Regions from separate parts of the Paenibacillus polymyxa M1 genome, predicted to be linked through region 1. Evidence: riboswitches for the same ligand, from Rfam matches in the RefSeq annotation. Region 1 holds a riboswitch; each other region holds the start of a gene.
What was found. Region 1 has a riboswitch for cobalamin ahead of metE (5-methyltetrahydropteroyltriglutamate--homocysteine S-methyltransferase). Riboswitches for the same ligand answer to the same signal wherever they lie in the genome.
Positions count from the first base shown of each region.

Region 2: another riboswitch for cobalamin. It lies ahead of PPM_RS06625 (ABC transporter substrate-binding protein); the one in region 1 lies ahead of metE (5-methyltetrahydropteroyltriglutamate--homocysteine S-methyltransferase).
Region 3: another riboswitch for cobalamin. It lies ahead of PPM_RS25580 (ABC transporter substrate-binding protein); the one in region 1 lies ahead of metE (5-methyltetrahydropteroyltriglutamate--homocysteine S-methyltransferase).

Region 1 is NC_017542.1:5,489,478-5,496,796, forward strand. It holds gene PPM_RS24680 (glycoside hydrolase family 3 protein) at 1-471, opposite strand, end outside; gene PPM_RS24685 (AbrB/MazE/SpoVT family DNA-binding domain-containing protein) at 704-1,174, shown strand; gene PPM_RS24690 (anaerobic ribonucleoside triphosphate reductase) at 1,467-3,416, shown strand; gene nrdG (anaerobic ribonucleoside-triphosphate reductase activating protein) at 3,413-3,910, shown strand; cobalamin riboswitch at 4,099-4,295, shown strand; gene metE (5-methyltetrahydropteroyltriglutamate--homocysteine S-methyltransferase) at 4,453-6,771, shown strand; gene PPM_RS24705 (DUF6985 domain-containing protein) at 6,861-7,319, opposite strand, start outside.
Region 2 is NC_017542.1:1,517,451-1,524,769, forward strand. It holds gene cbiB (adenosylcobinamide-phosphate synthase CbiB) at 1-799, shown strand, start outside; gene PPM_RS06620 (histidine phosphatase family protein) at 814-1,566, shown strand; cobalamin riboswitch at 1,667-1,878, shown strand; gene PPM_RS06625 (ABC transporter substrate-binding protein) at 2,086-3,093, shown strand; gene PPM_RS06630 (FecCD family ABC transporter permease) at 3,090-4,136, shown strand; gene PPM_RS06635 (ABC transporter ATP-binding protein) at 4,133-4,969, shown strand; gene cobT (nicotinate-nucleotide--dimethylbenzimidazole phosphoribosyltransferase) at 5,012-6,082, shown strand; gene cobU (bifunctional adenosylcobinamide kinase/adenosylcobinamide-phosphate guanylyltransferase) at 6,079-6,639, shown strand; gene cobS (adenosylcobinamide-GDP ribazoletransferase) at 6,636-7,319, shown strand, end outside.
Region 3 is NC_017542.1:5,692,118-5,699,436, forward strand. It holds gene PPM_RS25560 (ABC transporter ATP-binding protein) at 142-921, opposite strand; gene PPM_RS25565 (ATP-binding cassette domain-containing protein) at 918-1,823, opposite strand; gene nikC (nickel transporter permease) at 1,823-2,638, opposite strand; gene nikB (nickel ABC transporter permease) at 2,653-3,582, opposite strand; gene PPM_RS25580 (ABC transporter substrate-binding protein) at 3,598-5,181, opposite strand; cobalamin riboswitch at 5,400-5,604, opposite strand; gene PPM_RS25585 (nucleobase:cation symporter-2 family protein) at 6,210-7,319, opposite strand, start outside.

The DNA.
Region 1 (7,319 bases):
CGGATGATCACCCTGTATCCCCTTGACTAACTCCTTCGACAATTCTCCCGTCAAATACGGGTCTTCGCCGTAGGCTTCCTCGTTACGTCCCCATCTTGGGTCACGCTCCATATCCACTGTAGGTGCCCACAGGGTCAGACCGTTCAATTTTGGGTCACGACGATAGTAGACACGCGCCTCATCTGCAATAACAGAGCCGATCTGCCGCATTAACTCCGTGTCCCAAGTACAGGCCAATCCCACAGGCTGAGGAAATGAAGTTGCCTCCCCCAACCAGGCGATCCCGTGTGCCGCTTCCGTACCGTGCTTGTAAGCTGCAACTCCCAAACGGTCAATGGCCGGCTGGTATTGCAGCATAGATTCGATCTTTTCCTCTAAGGTTAGTCGCGACACGAGATCCCGTACACGCTCGTCCAGGTGAATCTTCGGATCTTGAAATAAATATTCGATACCCGTTGTTTCATGACTCAAATCCGTCATCTCCTTAGCTTCATTAAGATGATAAAAAGTCCTTTCACGAAAGCGCTTTATATATCATAGCGAAAAAGGAGCACACCGGCAACAATACCGAAATCATCCTAAATTGGATGAAAGTCAGACTACGGCATACGAGAAAAAAAGTTACATTTTCCCTTTCATATATAAAGCTAAAAATGATATTTTTTGGTATAATCAGGATATATCATTGAAGGAGGAAGCGCTGATGAAAAATACCGGAATGACACGGCCTCTGGACCAGTTGGGGCGAATCGTACTCCCAAAGGAAATGCGTACCACAATGGATATCAATATCGGTGATTCGCTTGAATTCTTCGTAGATGAAGAAGGATTTGTATTAAGGAAATACACGGGTGTCTCCTGCAAATTTTGCGGCGCAGTGGATCATTTAACTTATTTTCGGGACAGCTTTATTTGCGCTGATTGCATTCAGTTATTAAAGAACGATGAACATGTACATGCCACAAGCAATGATGCCATCCAGGCTCAAGAACGCACCAAACCGATCCAAGCCAACACAACCTGGCAGCCCAAGCAATCCAGAGTACAGCAAGGTGAAATGGTAAAAAAGCTCCGCAAGCTGATTCAGGAACATCCGAACCTGCCACAAAAAGTGTATGCAGAAATGCTCGATATTTCCCAAGGCCGTGTGTCCCAACTGAAAAAGCTGCTCTAAACCTTCTAAAAGTTTATTTCCCAATATCATATACGATGTACTTGCAAACCTACTTATTTCGTTGCAACTGCGGTGGCCAGGTATAGAGTAAGGCGCATATCTGTGGATGTGTCTCTTATTCTATACCTGGCCTTTTTGTGCTTCCTGCTCCCATCAATGTGACAATAGTCACATACTCTCCATGTCTACGTATATACAATATATAGATCGAAACAATTGGTTATCACTAGATATCATCAATATGTTGTTTTTGTGAAAAATATATATTTTTTACTATATGGAGGGTTTTACGATGAAGGTGCTGGAGGAACATCAATTATACGACATCGGCGAGCGAGTCATTGGGGCACAAGATCTGGACATGCTGCGGGAGAATGCAAATTTAAATGGAGAATCGTTCAGTGGCAAAATGAGCAAGCTTGGCTCGGAATATGCCAAATGGTATGCGCGCTTGCGTGTACTTCCGCCTGAATTGACAGACGCCATTGACCACGGGTATGTATATGTTCACGATTTGGACCAATATGCGCTCGGAACTACAAATTGTATCTTTATCCCATTTGGTCGTTTGCTACAAGACGGTTTCAATACAGGCAATGGCTCTGTACGCACACCGCAAACAATTATGTCTGCGATGGCACTGGTCGCCATCATATTCCAGTCTCAGCAAAATAGCCAATTCGGTGGTGTCTCTGCCAATAAAATAGATTGGGACCTTGCTCCATACGTTGCTCGTTCCTTCCGCAAGCATCTGCGCAAAGGACTCCGGCTGTTCGAGGAAGAGCTAGACTCCCGTTGGTCTGACGAAGAACTGCATCTAGCCAATACCCACTTGCAAGAAATCTGTCCTCGTTCATACTCATTCGCACGCGAAGAGACAGAGACAGAAACCCGGCAGGCCGCTGAATCGCTCATTCATAACCTGAACACGATGAGCAGTCGGGCAGGGGGGCAAATTCCGTTCACTTCACTAAATTACGGGATGTGTACGTCTGCTGAAGGTCGGCTTGTTTCGCAATCACTGCTGGAAGCCACAATTCGCGGACTCGGCAGCGGGGAAACTCCTATTTTTCCACAACATATTTTCCAATGTAAAAAAGGAGTCAACCAGGCAGAGGGCGATGTCAACTACGACTTGTTCTTAAAGGCGGTAGAGTGCTCCAGCAAGCGGATGTATCCCAATTTTGTGAATGTGGATGCTACCTTCAACCTGCCCTATTACCGCGCAGATGACCCCGATACCATCATTGCCACGATGGGCTGCCGTACCCGCACCATTTCTGACCGTTTCGGTAGAAACCGCCAGAGCGGCAAGGGTAATCTCTCATTTAATACCATTAATCTGGTACGGCTCGGGATTGAATACGGTATTTGCACAGGCAAGCGTCTGACACCTGACCGGGATCGCTTTGACGCGAGATTGGAAGAGGTTATGCGAATTGCAGTAGACGGTCTAATCCATCGCTATCATATCCAGACCAGCCAGCCAGCCAAAGCTTCGGACTTTATGATGCGCGAAGGGGTATGGGAAGGCGGAGAAAAACTGGCACCTGATGAGAAGGTAGGAAGCCTCCTAAAGCACGGTACACTTTCGATTGGTTTTATCGGGCTGGCTGAGTGCATGAAAGCATTATATGGAAAACACCACGGGGAAGATGATGCTGTATACCGTGAAGCACAGCGAATCATCACTTCCATGCGCATGTATTGTGATCGAATGAGTGAGCACTACAATCTAAATATTACACTGTTCGCAACGCCTGCCGAAGGTCTGTCAGGCAAGTTTACATTGCTGGATCAACGTGACTTCGGAATTATCCCTGAGGTCAATGACCGGGAATATTACACGAATTCCTTTCATATTCCGGTGTATTACAAGCTTCCCGCTGCACGTAAAATCAGCTTGGAGGCTCCGTTCCATAATCTATGTAATGCGGGTGCAATTTCATACATTGAGCTGGACGGTAATGCACGGAATAACCCGGATGCATTTCTTAAAATTGTTCAGTACGCACTTCAACAGAACATCGGCTACTTTTCCATCAACCATCCGGTAGATCGTTGTACGGAATGCGGCTATGAAGGAATTATCGGGACAAGCTGTCCTCAATGCGGCACAGATGAGGAGCACACGCACTTTCAGCGTTTACGTCGGGTAACCGGATATCTGACAGGAGATTATACCGTTCGTTTTAATGCTGCCAAGCAAGCCGAAGTTCGCGACCGGGTGAAGCATAAGTGAATTTGTGCGGCTATATTCCGGAATCTCTGAATGAAGGATACGGCCTGCGCACCGTCGTATTCATTAGCGGTTGCCGCCATGCCTGTCCCGGCTGTTTTAATCCAGCTTCGTGGAACTTCCGCGCAGGGGAGCCATTCGCGCCTGAGCGTCAACAGGAGGTTATCCGTGATATCATGGATAACCCGCTGTTGGACGGACTGACTCTCTGCGGGGGAGACCCTTTTTTCTCAGCAGCAGAATGCTCGCAATTTGTACGTGACTTCCGCGCGGCTTGTCCCGACCGAACCGTATGGGCCTATACAGGCTTTGTTTACGAGGATCTGGTCATGGATCCGGAACGACAGGAGCTAGCGTTTTTGTGTGACGTGATTGTAGATGGCCGTTTTGTTGAACAGCAAAAGGATCTGACCCTCCCCTTTCGAGGCAGTCGTAATCAACGTCTGGTAGATGTGAGAGCCAGTATTCAGGCAGGTTACACCGTTTCATTGGCTTAAAGGCGATGTTCTACTTAGCAAGATACTATATCAAAGACAAGTCCCCACGATGGGGTGGGCTTGTCTTTTTTGCATATAACTAACAGATTCCACTCCAGTTTCTATTACTGTTTCTATTGCACATCCTGTGAGTTTCACTTATGATGGTGAACAAGTATACGAGTGCATAATTATTCGTCATACCTTAATCGCATAGCCTGGAAATAGGTGTCTGTTCTATTCAGATCAGACTTAAAAGGGAAGCCGGTGCAAATCCGGGACGGTCCCGCCACTGTAAACGGGGAATGTTCAGCTACTCATACACCCACTGGTCCACAGACCGGGAAGGGATGCTGAACGTCATGATCCGTAAGTCAGGAGACCTGCCTATTTTAACAACATCGCAGTACCTACGGAAGATAGGGAGGTGTTAAGAGCAGTCGCCGTATTTTTGAATTTTAATCGCGGAGGCATTCTTTCCCCTACTCATTTTTAGCCTTGGGGACAGAATGCCTTTTTTGGTACGTAAAAATAAACTGGCTACCAGTTAGGAGGAAACCTACATGTCCATTAACGAACGATCTGCATTGTCGGGTTTGATTAGCAGTAATCTGGGTTATCCACGTATCGGTGGGAACCGGGAATGGAAGAAAGCACTGGAGCGCTTCTGGCAGGGTAGTATTGACGAAAGCGAACTGCATAGTGAGATGAAAAGATTGCGTCTGGAGCATCTGAGCAAGCAACGTGACAAAGGGATTGATCGCATTCCTGTCGGAGACTTCTCCTATTACGATCATGTGCTGGACACATCCGTGATGTTCGGTCTCGTCCCCGAACGCTTCAACTATCGTCCTACAGGTCCAATTCCTCTATCTGTGTATTTCGGGATCGCACGTGGGCAGAAGGGAGCTACTGCCAGTGAAATGACCAAATGGATGAATACCAATTACCACTACATCGTTCCCGAATTGGCAAATGCGGCTCCGGTGCTCACTGAAAACAAACCATTACTAGCTTATCGTGAAGCAAAGCAGGAGCTAGGCATTGAAGGTAAACCGGTTCTCATCGGTCCCTATTCATTTGTTGTTTTATCCAAAGGCTATGATCGTAAGGATCTCGCTTCTATTATACGAACCTTCCAGCCTTTATACGCCCGAGTCTTGTCAGAGCTAGCAGCAGAAGGCGTTCAATGGGTCCAAATCGATGAACCTGTCCTGACCACCTCATTCCCGGCAGAGGATCTGGAGATTATTCAGGAGGTCTATGAAGCTTTGACCCAAGCTGCACCCTCGTTGAACATCATGCTGCAAACCTACTTTGGCAGCCTGGACCATTATGAGCGTCTGACTGAACTTCCGGTACAGGGACTGGGTCTTGATTTTGTATACGATGATGGCGAAAATCTTCAGCATATATGCCAGCATGGCTTCCCTAAAGGGAAAACGCTGGGTGCTGGTGTCATTGACGGACGCAATATCTGGCGCAGCGACCTGAATGCCGTGGCTGCACTGTTGGACCAGTTAGCAGAACAGACCACTGCCGCACAGCTTATCGTACAGCCATCGTGCAGTCTGCTGCATGTGCCGGTCAGTCTGGACGCAGAGCATAAGCTGGACCGAGAACTGGTGCATGCACTAGCCTTTGCCGATGAAAAGCTGGATGAAATCGCAGTCTTGACGGCTGCACTTGGTAAGCACGATCCATCTGCAATTGCCAAGCTTGAGCAAAGTTCGGATGCGGTAGCCCGCTTCAACCGCTCCGCGGCAAGGGTACAGACAGCTGCCGATTTGGCCGACCTGCTGGCAAAAGAGCCACTGTCACGCAGCGTTCCTTTCGCCGAGCGCCGGGTGATTCAGCAAAATAGGCTGAAGTTGCCCCCACTGCCTACGACGACCATCGGCAGTTTCCCGCAAACTGCTGAGGTCCGCAAGGCCCGTCTGCACTATCGCAAAGGAGAATGGTCTGCCGAGCAATATCGGACATTTATCCAACAGCAGATCAAGGAATGGATTGATATCCAAGAGGACATTGGCATAGATGTGCTTGTACATGGGGAATTTGAACGGACCGACATGGTTGAATTTTTTGGCGAAAAGCTGAAAGGCTTTGCTTTTACACAAAACGGGTGGGTGCAGTCCTACGGCTCCCGCTGTGTTAAACCGCCGATCATTTACGGAGATGTGTCGTTCGATCAACCTATGACCGTGGAAGAGACGGCATTTGCTCAGTCGTTAACCTCCAAGCCAGTTAAAGGGATGCTTACAGGCCCTGTGACCATTTTGAACTGGTCCTTTGAACGTAATGATATTCCACGCAGGCAAGTAGCTTTGCAGTTAGCTCTGGCATTACGGGCAGAGGTAGAGGCACTCGAACAAGCGGGTATTAGCATGATTCAGGTGGATGAACCCGCAATTCGTGAAGGGCTTCCGTTGAAAAAAGAACAACAGCAGGCCTATTTGGATTGGGCTGTTCAAGCCTTCCTTGTGACCACGGCCACCGCTCAGCCTGCGACCCAAATCCATACACACATGTGCTATTCCGAATTCCAGGATATGATCCAGTCCATTTCAGACATGGATGCCGACGTGATTTCTATTGAAACCTCTCGTAGCCACGGAGAACTGATTGTTAGCTTTGAGGATCAGGTTTACGACAAAGGCATCGGTCTGGGTGTATACGATATCCACAGTCCGCGCATTCCTGATGTATCAGAAATGCTAAGCATGATTCAGCGTGCCTTGCGCGTACTGCCATCAGATTTGTTCTGGGTTAATCCAGACTGTGGGCTGAAAACCCGTACCAAGGAGGAATCTGTTGCCGCATTGCGGCAAATGGTACAGGCGGCTCAAGCAGCCCGTGCCGTGCTGTCTGTATCCAACTAATATATTTATCATATCCAATCGCGTCATCATGTCCACCATATCCTATTCCCTTTCGGTCTTTCTATTAGAGACCGGAAGGGGGGTTTTATTTATTCCAAGTCATATAATGTATATGCACCTTGAATATGCTCGATTTTCATCTGCTTCAGATGTACACCTAAGCCATGTTCTCGATCCCAGGAACAACTAAAATTCAAATATAGTTCATCCTTTTCCGATGAGTCGGAAATCAGTATAGATATAAGCTGCATTCGATCCAGCAATTGCTCTGGTCGCTCCACATAAGGCGCATATTCATTAGGGTCCTCTCCCCATGAGCTGTATGCCTTCCGATACTTTTCCACTATGTCTACATAATAATGGTGTATGGACTCCAATACTTGAGGATGGATCTCTGACGAACATGCCATATACGTCTCCCATGTCTTTTTTTGCAGCTCTGTAGGTTCTTCTATAGTCTGTGCCTGTTCTTCAGAGTCGGCTCCCACGATAAATTCAGCTTCTATCTCCGATGGCTGCCCGCAAAAATCAAGATGTACCACACCACG
Region 2 (7,319 bases), 1.9 Mb from region 1:
TCCATTTATTGTGGCTGGGGGTTCCTTTGTGCTTGCCTGGGGGCTGTTGCGTGTGCTTGCCTGGATTCACCCGTGGTTGTCTGTCGTTGTAGAAATTGTTCTGATTGCAACTACGATTGCTTCCAAAGGTCTAAAGGACGCAGGGATGGCAGTATACCGAGCGTTGCAGGCGAATGACCTGACTGGGGCACGTCGGGAGCTAGGCATGATTGTCGGAAGGGATACGCAGCAGCTTGACGAGCCCGAAATTGTGCGCGGTACCGTCGAAACGGTCGCTGAAAATATCGTGGACGCCATTATTTCCCCGCTTTTTTATGCCCTGATCGGGGGAGCACCCTTGGCACTGGCATATCGTGCCGTAAACACGCTCGATTCAATGGTTGGCTACAAAAATGAAAAGTACCTGCATTTAGGCTGGGCCTCGGCACGGCTGGATGATGTAGCTAACTACATTCCGGCTCGCATGACAGCAGTTATGCTAGTGATAGCGTCGTGGTTGTATCGGCTGGATGCTGCAAGAAGCTGGCGGACAATCAAGCGGGATGCCCGTCTGCATCCAAGCCCAAATAGCGGATTTCCCGAATCAGCGGTGGCAGGTGCCCTAGGGATTCGTCTCGGTGGCTATAATGTGTATCACGGCATACGCTCCTTTCGGGCATATATGGGCGAAGGGATACGACCGCTGGAGTCGAAGGATATCCGGCATACGATCCGGCTGATGTTCGCCGTATCCACTATGTTTGTAGGGTTATGTTTGATGGGAGCTGCAGGGTGTTTTGCCTTGGGATGGATGCAGTGAGGAGTGACACGATTTTGAAACAAGATACAGAAGGAAAAAGAGTGCGAGAAAGTGCACCAAGTCCGAACTCACAACAGGTTAGTAAGCCGAATGATGCTAAAGAAGATCTGCAGTGGGACATGGAGCTCGTGCTAGTTCGTCATGGCACGACCTTATGGAATAAGGAACATCGATATCTGGGACATGCCGACTTGGGTTTGCTGTCGGGAGCAGAGCAGGAGTTAAAGACTTTACAGAAAAAATTGCAGGGACATTCCTTTGCTCGAATCTATTGCAGCGACTTGATGCGATGTCGCCAGACCTTGCAGATCATTTTGCCGGAGTCAGCATTGACGTCTGAATGTTCCCTCTCTGCTATGCCTCCTATCATGGAACCACATCTGCGAGAACTTCACTTTGGTGAGTGGGATGGAAAAACGTATGACATGCTTAAGGATGTGGCGTTGTATCGCGCTTGGATTGATGAGCCGCAACAATTCACCCCACCTGGAGGAGAGCCTTGGATTCATTTTGTGAATCGTCTGCGTGAATTCCTAGACTCTCTGTTTGCGTGGCGCATTGCTTTGGAAGTTCAGCCAATGGAGTCGAATGCTGCGCCGTCCTCTGTTTTGATTGTCACGCATGGTGGTGTAATTCGTCAGTTGGCTTGTATGCTTATGCCTGGCCATGATTTTTGGAGTCTGAATCCGAAGCCGGGAGAAGCATTTAGGATTCAGTTAAGGTTGACAGGACCGCACAATTGTATAGCAAGATTGCTTTCTCATTAGGTTAAACAAGGCGAATAAAGCGACTGCTTGGGTTGTAAGCTAACTCTTTTTAACCTATAATCATCAAGTAAAAGAACGGCTTGACTACCACTACATCAAATATCCAGCAGACGAGGTCGGCGCTATGTGAGGAACTTGCTTTCCTTTATTGCGCTGTTAAAAGGGAAGTCGGTGTGAGTCCGACGCGGTCCCGCCACTGTAAATGGAAACATGCTCATTAGCCCTGTTTTATGTGCCGCCAAGCATATGAAAGAATATCAGGACATGCATTTTCCATAAGTCAGGATACCTGCCCGTCCGCCTGTCACCATAATCCTTCGAGGAAAGGATGACGTGTTCGCAGTGACTGTCCATGCGGAAAGAAGCTGCCCGCCTGCGCACGATCTGTGCTAACGTGACCCCTGTGTCCTGATATGAGGATGCGGGGGTTTTTGATAGGAAAAGAAGGCTGGAATGAGAAAATATCGGATGAAGTTCAAGTAACGCTCTTAACGATTTTTGTATGAAAGGGTGCAAATCATGGCAGGAAAAAAAATAAAGGTATGGACTACAGGTCTATTGGCGCTGATATTGGCAGTTGGGCTGAGTGCATGTGGCGCGAATGGAAAAAATGCACAAAATAAAGAGGGCCAAGCTTCTTCACAGCAGCCGGGACAGACCGTAACCGCACAAGTGCCTCCGGGCAAAACGGTTTACCCGCTAACGCTTAAGGATGCAACAGGACAGGAATTTACATTTAAAAAAGCACCGGATAAGATCGTTTCCGTCTCCCCGGCAGAAACCGAGGCGCTGTTCGCTATCGGACTGGATAAGGAAATTGTTGGTGTATCCGACTACTCTGATTACCCGGAGGCAGCTACGAAAAAGCCTAAAATGGGCGGTATTATGAAACCGAACGAAGAGGCGATCATTGCTGCGAACCCGGAAGTTGTTTTTGCAGGGATTTCACTTAGTGAACAGGCTACGACTAAGCTGCGTGACATGGGAATTATGATTTTTAAAACTGAACCGAAAACAGTTGAAGATGTCATAGCTAACATCGAATTGTATGGGAAAATCACCGATCATCAGAAAGAAGCGAGAGCGGTGACTGACAAGATGAGAGCAGATGTAGCAGAAGTGAAAGAAGGAGTTAAAAATATCGGCAAAGGGCAGAAGCTGCGGGTATACGTCGAGTTTTCACCAGGCTGGACAGTGGGTAAAGGCGAGTTTATGGACGAGCTGATTACATTAGCAGGTGGTGAAAATGTAGGTGCTACGCAGAAGGGGTGGTACCAAATCAGTGAGGAAAATATTATAGCTGCAAACCCTGACGTGATTTTGTACAGTAAAAGTGTGAAGGACGACAAAACAGGCCAGACCCTCGGAGATATCATTAAAGCTCGCAGTGGATGGGATCAAATATCGGCTGTTCGTAACCATCGTGTATTTGCCGTGGATGATAATTTGATCAGTCGTCCGGGGCCACGCGTAACGGAAGGGCTCAAGGAAGTGGCTAAGGGCGTGTACCCTGAAATTTTCAAATGAACCGTAGACTGATCGGTTTTGGGGGGACAGGTCTTGTCTTGCTGCTGCTGACGCTGCTACTCTGTCTTGGCATCGGCTCGGTCAGTCTTCCGGTCAGCCAGATCACAGGTATTTTGATCAACCACCTACCGTGGTTAGGTGATACGTTTACACCGGATTGGAATACATCCTCAGAGCAGATCATTTTGAAGGTCAGATTGCCACGGGTGTTACTGGGAATGTTGGTTGGAGCAGCGCTGGCGCTGGCGGGAGCCGGATTTCAGGGTGTGTTGCGTAATCCCTTGGCTGATCCGTATACCCTTGGGGTATCCTCGGGAGCTTCGGTCGGAGCAGCAGTACTGATTTATTGGGGGCTTCAATTTTCATTTGTGGGTATATGGACGCTTCCGCTAGTTGCATTTATAACCGGCATGCTGACGCTGTGGATGGTGTTGACGTTGGCGCGTGAAGGTGGGAAAATTCCGACCCAAAGCCTCATTTTATCAGGTGTGGTGATGCAATTTTTTGGGGGAGCCATTGTTTCTTTTCTGGCAGCCATGTCGAAGGAAACAGTCAATGAAATATTGTACTGGACGATGGGAAGTCTCAGTCTGCGAGGTTGGTCATATACGGGAATTCTTTTACCTTACGTGATCGTTGGGCTGGTGTTTCTATGGAACCGGGCACGGGTGCTGAATATTCTGGCTTTGGGAGAACGTCAAGCGGCTCATATGGGGGTTCATGTAGATGCGACGAAGCTATCTGTCCTGATCATATCTACCTTGCTGACAGCTGCCGCTGTCTCGGTATGTGGAGTCATTGGCTTTGTTGGACTTGTTGTGCCTCATATCATTCGTCTGATGGCAGGTCCCGATTACCGGATGATTGTTCCGTTATCTGCACTGGGTGGAGCTATTTTTATGGCTTGGGCAGATACGGCGGCTCGCACGTTGTTGGCCCCAATGGAAATTCCTCTGGGCGTTATGACGGCCTTTGTTGGGGCACCATTCTTCGCGTATCTCCTGTACCGGAACAAGAAGCTACGCAGGGGGGATCTGTTGTGACCAAACAAAGTGAATTACAGAAGGTGTATGATCGGGCGCTAGAGGTAGCAGGCCTGACCCGTGCTTATGGAAAGTTCCATGTGTTGAAGAATATTAGCTGGAACGTAGACGAAGGAGCTTGGTGGGGGATCATTGGTCCGAATGGGAGTGGAAAATCGACGTTGCTGCATCTGCTTTCTGGCGTAGATCAGCCGACTTCTGGAAGTGTTCATATCTATGGTAAAAAGGTCGGTAGCTACAGCAGAAAAGAGCTTTCTCAACTTGTAGCCGTACTCCAGCAGGAGGGAATTCCTCCAGTGGGATACACCGTCAGGGAAGTTATAGAAATGGGACGGTTTCCTCATCAGGACTGGCTAGGCAGGGAAAAGGGAGTTGATGTGGAGGCGATTACGGATCGGGTCCTAGCGCGATTGAGTCTAACTTCACTGGCCGACAGAACATTGGACCGCTTGAGTGGGGGACAGCGACAGCGTGTAGCATTAGCAAAGGTGATGGTACAGGAGCCACAGGTATTGCTGCTGGACGAACCTACGACTTATCTGGATTTGCGCTATCAGCTTGAATTTATGGAGTTGCTGGCAGAATGGCGCCAAGAAACGGGCGTGACAATCATTGCTGTCCTGCATGATCTTAATTTGGCGGCACAGTTTTGCGATAATTTGCTTGTACTTAAGGATGGAATGGTTGAAGGATTGGGTACTTCATCGGATTTGCTAACAGAGGACCGGATTCGTCGTGTATATGGTGTTGAGCCTGTGATGCTTCCGCATCCCGATAGCGGTGTGCCGCAGCTCTTGCTGCGCAGAAGCGCTGCGTCTACAGCAGACCAATAGGAGATTGGGAACATACTAAAAAAAGAGCAGGGAGTGGAAGATATGAACGACAAGCTGCGTCAGCTGATCGATAGCATTGCCCAGCCGGATGGAGTGGCGGCTTCGGCAGCTTCAGCACATTTGGACCAATTAACGAAGCCACCTGGAAGTCTTGGAAAGCTGGAGAGTTTGGCCATCCAGTTAGCAGGAATTACTGGCGTGGATAAGCCTGAATTTGATCGTAAAACGGTGATGGTCATGGCTGCGGATCATGGTGTGTGTGAAGAGGGAGTTAGCGCCTTTCCAGCTGAGGTTACGCAGCAAATGCTGTATAACATGCTGTCAGGCGGCGCAGCAATTAATGTGCTGGCACGTCATGCGGGCGCTGATGTCCAGGTAGTAGATGTTGGCGTGAATGCGGATGTCTCTCACCCGAGTTTGGTGAATCGTAAGGTGCGCATGGGCACTTCGAATATGGCTAAAGGGCCAGCCATGCTGCGTACGGAAGCGGAACAAGCAGTTTTGGCCGGAGCTGAAGCTGTAGCAGAAGCGGTTAAAGGTGGCACACGGCTATTCGTTACCGGAGAGCTGGGCATCGGGAATACGACAGCCAGCGCTGCGGTCGTGTGTGCGCTCACCGGGCTTGAGCCGGAAGTTATCGTAGGCCGGGGGACAGGTGTAGATTCGGCGGGACTTACCCGTAAAATAGCCGTTGTCTGCCGCGCATTGGAGGTGAATCAGCCGGATGCCAATGACGCGCTTGACGTGCTGACCAAGGTCGGCGGTCTGGAGATTGCCGCCCTGGCAGGCGTCATCCTCGGCGCAGCCGCACATCGCTGTCCAGTGGTGCTGGACGGCTTTATTTCCGGCGCGGCTGCTCTCGCTGCACGCGCAATTGCGCCTGCAAGCGCGGCGTACATGCTTGCTTCGCACGCCTCGGACGAGCGCGGACACGCGGCGGTGCTTCGCCAGCTCAAGCTGGAGCCCATGCTCCATCTGGACATGCGGCTCGGGGAGGGCACGGGCGGTGCGCTGAGCTTGCACCTGATTGATGCGGCGTGCCGCATTATGCGCGAAATGGCGACCTTTGCCGATGCAGGCGTATCGGACGGTCAGGGAGCCGCGCAGCGATGAAGGCGCTCGTGACCGGCGGGGCACGCAGCGGAAAAAGCGGCTTTGCCGAGCGATTATGCATGGCGCGCGCGCCGCGCGCCTGCTACATTGCAACGGCCCAAGCCTATGATGTGGAGATGAAGGAGCGCATCGCCCTTCATCGGCTCCAGCGCGATTCTGCCGGGTATGACTGGCAGACGCTGGAGGAAGCGCAGGCGCTGCCGGAGCTGCTGCGAAAGCTTGGCGGTGCTCAAGCGTCGCAGCCTGCGCCTATGGTGCTGGTCGACTGCCTGACCCTGTGGCTGTCGAACGTACTGCTGGCCGCAGGCGAGGACGGTGAAACTGCCGCCAGAGCCGCCATGGATGAACTGGCGGCAGCTGTGGAGCAGTATCCGGGATCGCTCGTCATCGTAACCAATGAGGTCGGTGACGGTATTGTACCAGAGTATCCGCTTGGAAGGCTGTACCGGGATTTGAGCGGAGTTATGAATCAGCGGATTGCCCGTCTTTGTGATGAAGTTTTTTTAGTAACGGCGGGTATCCCCGTAGAACTTAAACAGTTGGAATATAAGCTATGAGCAGTGAACGTCAGGCTGTTGCTGCGGCTTTTCAATTTTTATCCCGTCTACCGGTCAAGGCGGAGCTGGATTTTTCCCCGGAGTTGCTGAAACGCAGTACAAGTTATTATCCGCTGGTTGGATTGGTTATTGCCATTATCGTTTGGAGCTTTGCGGCGCTTACGGCTATGGTTCTGCCACCAGTGCCATGTGCGATTCTTACCCTTGCTGTCTGGGTGTGGTTGACGGGCGGACTGCATCTGGACGGGTGGATGGATGCGGCTGATGCCTTGTTTAGCTACAGGTCCCGTGAACGGATGCTGGAAATTATGAAGGATAGCCGTGTAGGAGCAATGGGTGTTATTGCTTGTGTACTGCTACTCATGCTCAAGGCTTCTTTGTTGTATACCGTGCTGGTTGAGCGAAATGCGTCCGGCTTGCTGATACTTCCGATGGTTTGGAGCCGTTGGTTTATGGTACATGCGATGAGGCGCTGGCCTAAAGCCCGTAACGATGATGGGCTGGCGGCGCGTTTTGCTGATATGAATGGTAAACGTGTCGGACTGGCCGTATTCTGGGCAGTATTAGTGACGCTATGCGCTGCTGTAGGGCAATATATATTTGCAGGTTTAGCTACAGTAACAGAGGAAGCAGGGGGCCTATCGTTAGCAGGGGCATACTTACAGATGCATCTTTCGAAT
Region 3 (7,319 bases), 200 kb from region 1:
AATGTATTTCCCCTTTTCTATATATGTGATAATGATTATCATAATCATATTTAGAATAGGTACCACATTATATTTTGTCAACAATATTCGGCAAGCAGAGCTATTATTTATTTTGAATTTTTATAATATTGAATTTATGGATTAATCCGCCAATGTTTGAAATAGGGCACGCGTGTATTCATGCTTCAATAGTTCTTCATCCCAATCCTCAAATATTTCCACGATCTCTCCCTGAACCATGACGGCAACACGATCACAGAACGTACGGGTGGACTGAAGATCATGAGTGATAAAAAGATAGGACAGCTGGCGTTCGAGTTGCATTCTTTTGAGCATGTCTAGCACGGAAGACTGGGTTGTCGTATCCAGATTGGCGACCGATTCATCGAACAGGATGATTTCTGGTTCAACCGCCAACGCCCGAGCAATGCACACCCGCTGTTTTTGTCCACCGCTTAGCTGTGCAGGGTATTTTCCCAGACTGTCAGCCTCCAACCCTACCGATTCCAGTAAGGAAAGGCAGATATCCAGCGCCCTTACCTTTCGCTTAGGAAAATAGTTACGGATCGGCTCCATCAAAATATCTTGAATGGTCATACGGGGATGCAGTGAAGAGGCCGAGTCCTGCGCAACCAACTGGATTCGTTTGTACAGATGAATATCCTTCATCCTTCTAGTATGTATGGGCCGGTGATCCAGCCAGATTTCCCCCGAGGTCAACGACTCCAGCCCCAGAATACACTGTGCCAGCGTACTTTTGCCACTTCCGCTTTCTCCAACCAATCCAAGGCATTCTCCCTGTCGTAATTCCAGACTCACTTTCTGTATAGCCTGCTGCTCACTCTGTCTCGTGTTGAACCAGCCTTTTCTCCGTCTGCGGACAGGGTAAGCTTTGGTGACGTTCTTCAATTCCAGTATCACGGTTGCATCCTTCCTTCCGGGGTCATCTCCAGCACCCGATCTGCTATGCGGCTTATCCCCTGACGATCATGTGAAATTAACAAAATCGTGAGATCGAAATCTTCCCTCAACTGTAGAAGCAAGGCCAGAACCTTGTCGCGGTTAATAACATCCAGCGCTGTAGTAGGCTCGTCGGCAATAAAGAGGCGCGGACCAGAGCTTAACATTGCAGCCAGCAGTACCCTTTGGCACATACCTCCGCTTAGTTCAAAAGGATATGATGACAGAATATGCTCAGGATCGGCAAAACCGACCTTGCGGAGCAGAGAACACAAATAGGATTCCTGCCCTGGAATAGTACGGCCTCCAGCCAGCTCTGTGACACGATTTAGCATCAGCCGCATCCGTGACAGCACACCCTGGGGCTGCGATGCAGTGTGGGACGGGGCAGCATCAGCTTGCCCCAGCTCCTTCTGGGCGCGCATCAGGCGCCCCCCGTTCAGTCTAAGCGTATCCGTCAGCTGGGCACGGACGGTACGGATCGGATTCAGCCCGCTCAGCGATTGCTGAATGAGCAGGGCAATTTCCCCACGGCGCAGTCTTTGCCAGCGCTGTTCATGGAACGGGATAATGTCTTCCCCGTTATAGTAGATGCACCCTTGCGTAACACCAACACCTGGGTCCAGCATACCCGCGATTGCGTGTGCGGTCAGGCTTTTGCCGCATCCACTTGGCCCAGTCAAGGCTACAATTTCCCCTGGGTAGACGGAAAAGTTCACATCCCGTAATAGCGGTTTGCTTTCGCTTCCGCTGGCTCTTACACCTGTACGGCAAATCTCCAAATGTTCCACGTGTAACAACGGTTTTTGCATGTATGCTTGCTCTATCGTGTCCTTTCGCCCCGTGACTGGTCGCTCCCCCACTATTTTGCCGCCTCCTTTTCCGAAAAATGATCACCCAGAAGCTGGCAGGCAAGCACAAATAGCATAATCGCCAAACCCGGGAAGATCATAACATGCGGAGCCACCTGAAAATACGAGGTTGCATCATGCAGCATCACACCCCACTCTGGCTTGGGCGGCTGTACACCCAGTCCAAGAAAGGAGAGCCCAGCGATCATTAACACCACGCGTCCGATATCCCATACCGTATAAACCAACAATTGCGGCCATACTTGTGGCAATACATAACGCCTTAGTATGCGCACGTGTGAATTACCGAACAAACGGGCATACCGTACATAGTCCTCCTGGCAAGCTTTTTGAACCAAACTACGGATATAGCGGACATAGCCCGCCCACCGTACCGCAATAATCGCTAGAGTCATGTTGACGAAACCCGGCCCCAAAATACCCACAATCGCTACCGTTAAAATAATATCAGGAAAAGCCAGTACGCCGTCGATTCCCCGCATAATCAACTGATCCACGCGCCCTCGCACATAACCAATGAGCAAGCCTGTGGGCAGACTGATACACAGCGTAGCTACCGTAATCGCACAAGCGATTAGCACACTCGTCCGAATCCCGTAAATGAGCCGTGACAGCACATCCCGACCCAGATGATCCGTACCAAAAGGATATTTCCGACTGGGTGGTGCCAAACGGTTCAGAAGATCCACATGCAGAGGATCATGAGGGGCGGCCCATGGAGCCAGCAATCCGAGCAGCACGATCAGGCCAAACAGTGCGCCCCCTGTCAGCAAGCTTCCTCTAAAGGAAAGCCGTATCTTTTTCATTTTCAGCTTCCCCCTTAACGCAAACGCAGCCTTGGATCTATCACCGTCTGGACCACATCCACCAAACACTGAACACCTACAATTAAAAATGCAGCAAACATAACATATCCCTGAATCACCGGGTAATCCCGCTGCGTAATTGCATCTATAAAATACTTGCCCAACCCTGGCCATGAAAAAATGGTCTCTACGATGACGTTACCTGCCAGCATAAATGATAGATTCGTACCTAACAGCGTAACCATTGGCAGAACGGCATGTTTAAATAGCTCAAAAAAGAGAATATGCATACGGGAAAAACCGCGAGCCCTCGCTGCCTTCACAAAATTGCGGTCACTCAGCTCCAGCATTTGAGCGCGCAATACACGAGCTTGCACCGTTCCCAATCCTGCACCAAGCGTCAGCGCTGGGAGTACTAAATGTGTCCAGTCCTCCCTTCCCATGGATGGGAGCCAGCCCAAGCGAACGGAAAATAGATAGATTAGCAGAAAACCAAGCCAAAAAGAAGGGATCGACGATCCTAGCAAAGCGAACAGCCTGCCCAGACGATCTAGTGGACCGCTGACTTTTAGCGAGGCAGCCAGGCCCATCCCAAGCGTAAGCACCGTCATGACGGCAAAGCCCGCCAAAGCTAGCTCCACCGTAGCGGGTAGTCTGCTCCACAGTTCGTTTAGCACCGACTCCTTGGACACATATGAGGTTCCCCAATGTCCCGTGAACACATCCCGCAGCCAGTTCATATATTGAATATGAAGCGGCTCATTCAAGCCCAGTTCGTTTCGCAGCGCGGTCAGCGCCTCCCCAGAAGCAGGAACATTATGCGCGGTGAGCAAAATGAGGGCAGGGTCACCAGGGGCCAGCCTCATCAGTACAAAAGTCAGCGTGGATACAACGAATACAATGATGGGCAGCTGCGCCACACGTTCCAGTATAAAACGAATCATAGGATACGTAGCTCGTTATTCCGCAATATCAGATTGCGCTGTAATGTAGTAATACTCGATCGGATGCGGCGTAAAGCCCTCTACCCCTTTTTTCACGCCAAACACATTGTCAGGGTGTACAATGAACGACTGCGGCAAGTCTGTATTGATGATATCCAGCGCTTGCAGTGTTACCGCATTACGCTGTGCGGTATCCTTTGCCAACTTCAGGCTGTTAAGAATATCCTCCAGCGGTTTGGAAGCATAACGGCTTACATTAGCTTCACTTGTAGAGGAGTAGAACATGTCCATAAAATACTGCGGTTCCCCTGTATGGGCCGTGAGCATGCTGTACATAGCAAAATCCCAATCGTTTTTGGTCAACGCCTCGTCGATATTTTCCACCTTGCGAATTTTGACCTGGATTCCCTCATTCAGCAACTGGCTCTGAATAACCTCAGCCATGACGGATAGCTCCGGACGCTGAGGGAAGGTCAGCAGCGTAACCTCGAATGGCTTGCCCTGCTTGGACCATGTGCCTTGGGCATCCTTTTGCCAGCCATCCTTCGTCAACAACTGCTCTGCCGTTCCGTTCAATGCTTTGCGCTCAATCTTACCGAAGGGAAGGATACTCGGAAACGGGCTGCTTGCCTCCGTACCGAAGCCCCTCATGACGGCGCTCACAATGGATGCGCGCGGAATCAGACTGTCCACCACCTTACGGTTGGTCGCATCCTTGAACACAGGCGATTCCATGTTGTACACAATCATATGGGTACGCAAGGACGGAGCCGACAGCACTTGTAGCTTGTCGTTCTTTTTTAATACCCCTGCGTTATCTACCGGAATATCCGTCGCTACATCTACCTCACCGGATTGCAACGCCATCAGGCGCGAATTACCGTCCGTAATGAATTTCATCGTTGCTTCAGCCAGTCGTGCCTTTTCGCCCCAATATCCGTCATAACGCTCTACGACCAAGGATTGATCCTTGTTAAAGGCTTTGATTTTAAAAGCACCTGTCATTGCAGGGTAGCTCTGCTCATCTTTCATGGATTCCACATCCAGCACGATTGTTGACGGATCAGCCAGATTGGATGCCAGCGCTGCATTCGGTTGGTTTGTCGTAATTTTCAACGTCAGCGGGCCATTTACATCAATGGACTTCACATCCAGTAAATCCTTCGCCAGGTGACTTTTCTCGATAGAGCGCAGCAAAGATGCTTTTACGCTTACTGCATCCATACTCTTTCCATCATGAAAAGTGACCTTATCCTGCAAGCTGAACGTCCACACGTTAGGACTGTCGTGCTTCCATTCCTTGGCTAGCCAAGCCACAGGCTCCAACTTTTCATTCAAACGAATGAGTGTCTCACCGGCACCGGAACGCATCACATCCCAGCTATTGTCTCCATGCGGATCGACGCCTGACGGTTTCCACGTATACGCCATCACCAGCTTTTTACCTGCTGGAGTCTGTTGTGCAGGCGTATTCTCACCCTTGCCTGAGCTATCCTCCGTCTTCGTGGCTGTGCCGCATCCCGAAAGAGCCATAACTGCCATCAGCAGCAGCAATCCTGTACATATGAACCATGAACGCCTATTACGATTGCCTATCATCCCACATGTCCTCCTCTATCTTGTAAAATATCGTATAAACCTAACGCAAAACGCGAAAAAAGCATTCCCAACCACTTGACCAGCAGTCAGAAATGCTTTCATTATAAAATGTCAAAACTCACCTCAAAGCCAACTCCAAAAACATAGAAGGGATCAGATCGGTTTCAGACATTCCGTATGCAGCACGCCTAACCACCTCCCCAGCATCCCGTGGGTCTGACAGTGATGTCAAAACAGGCAGGTCTCCTGACTCCAGGCTTATCTTTCAGGCCTTCCCGGTTCCTCACAGTTCCAGTGGCTATTCTGAAAGCTCCAGCAGTACCCTGCTGATGCCTGTTTACAGTGGCGGGTCCGTGTCGGAATCTACCGAACTTCCCTTTTAAGTGAACACGCTCAACAACTATCTACATCGTCTCAACAAAACCTCGTATATAGAGTTGTCCGGCTCACACCTGTTTTCTTCCTTTATTCCTTTTTATTACGAATTAGGATTATCTTATTTTGTTGCTACTGGCTTGTCAACAAATGCAGCGTAATATTTTAAATTTGAATGATACGATGAGAATCAAGGCTGTGACTATTCATTGCATGCACGCAATTCACGTGCTAAAATTAGGTATAGAGATATCCACCGTATCCGTATACTAAAAAGAGCCTTCGCCGCGCCAACGGCAAAGACTCCTAGGATTTGAAAGGCTGTGGATCACCACGGCGCGCTAAATGCTTAGCTAAACCCACCGTTAGGCGCCTAACCTAATCAAGCGGTGGGTTTTCGCTTGTTCCGAAATTTCCGACGCAGCCAGCGATAAAGTTTACGAATACTAAACACCAGGCTTAGTAACGTAACCATCCAACGCAACACATCGTAGCACGACACAAGTGTGACCATCGGCTTCACCCCCTTTCGGGAAGCTGCGCCATGGTCCGAAAACATCCACCACTATAATCCGCTCTGGGTAACCCCATGCCAAACAGCCGGAAAAGAGGCTACGTCCTCTTTCCGGCTGTTTTTATCTATTTCCTATTCATCAAACCTTCTGTGGAACCTCCGAGACATTTACGCCTTTGACCGATTCACCCTGTTTTCTTGCCAAAACGATGTTCAAGACAATTGCCGTAATCGAGCCCGATACAATACCATTTTGCAGCAGCATTTTGGCAAAGCTAGGCAGTTGGTCAAACATTTGCGGCAGAACAGCTGAGCCTAGGCCTACAGCAATACTGCATGCTGCGATCAGCAGATTGCTTTCCTTCCGCAGATCTACTTCTGACAAAATAGACATACCTGATGCAGCAACCGAGCCAAACATGACGATCATTGCCCCGCCCAGCACAGCGTTAGGAATCACTGTCGTCAAGGCAGCCAGCTTAGGCAGCAAACCGAGAACGACCATGATGCCGCCCGCAGCAAAAATAACGTTACGCGATTTGACGCGAGTTAGCGAGATCAGACCCACATTTTGCGAGAAGGCCGTGTAAGGGAACGCATTAAAAATACCGCCCAGCATAATCGCAAGCCCCTCCGAACGAAGTCCATTGACGATTTGCTTTTGTTCCACCTTCTGATCAATCGCTTTACCTACTGCCAGATAAACCCCCGTAGACTCGACCATGCTGACAATATTGACGATAATCATCGTGCATACCGCCATAATGCTGAATTCTGGCTTACCAAAATAAAACGGCTGCGCAATACTCACCCATGAAGCATCCGCTACGGGAGCAAAGTGCACCATTCCCATCACATAGGCGACTACAGTACCTGCGAACAGACCAATAAGTACGGAAATCGAGCGTAAAAAGCCCTTAGCTACTCGATTGACAAGCAGAATAACCAGTAGTGTAACCAGTGCCAGCAGCAAATTACGCGGCTGTCCAAAATCCGCGCTGCCCTGACCACCCGCTACATTGTTCATCGCCACCGGAATAAGGGATAGACCGATAATCGTAACGACCGAGCCGGTAACCACTGTTGGGAAAAAGCGTAACAGTTTGCCATATAGCGGTGCCGCAAGCACCACAAATATACCGGACAAAATGATGGCACCGTACGCTGTCGCCAGATTTGAGGTCGAAGCAATTGCGATAATGGGTCCTACTGCCGTAAACGTACAGCCCAAAATGACAGGCAATCTACT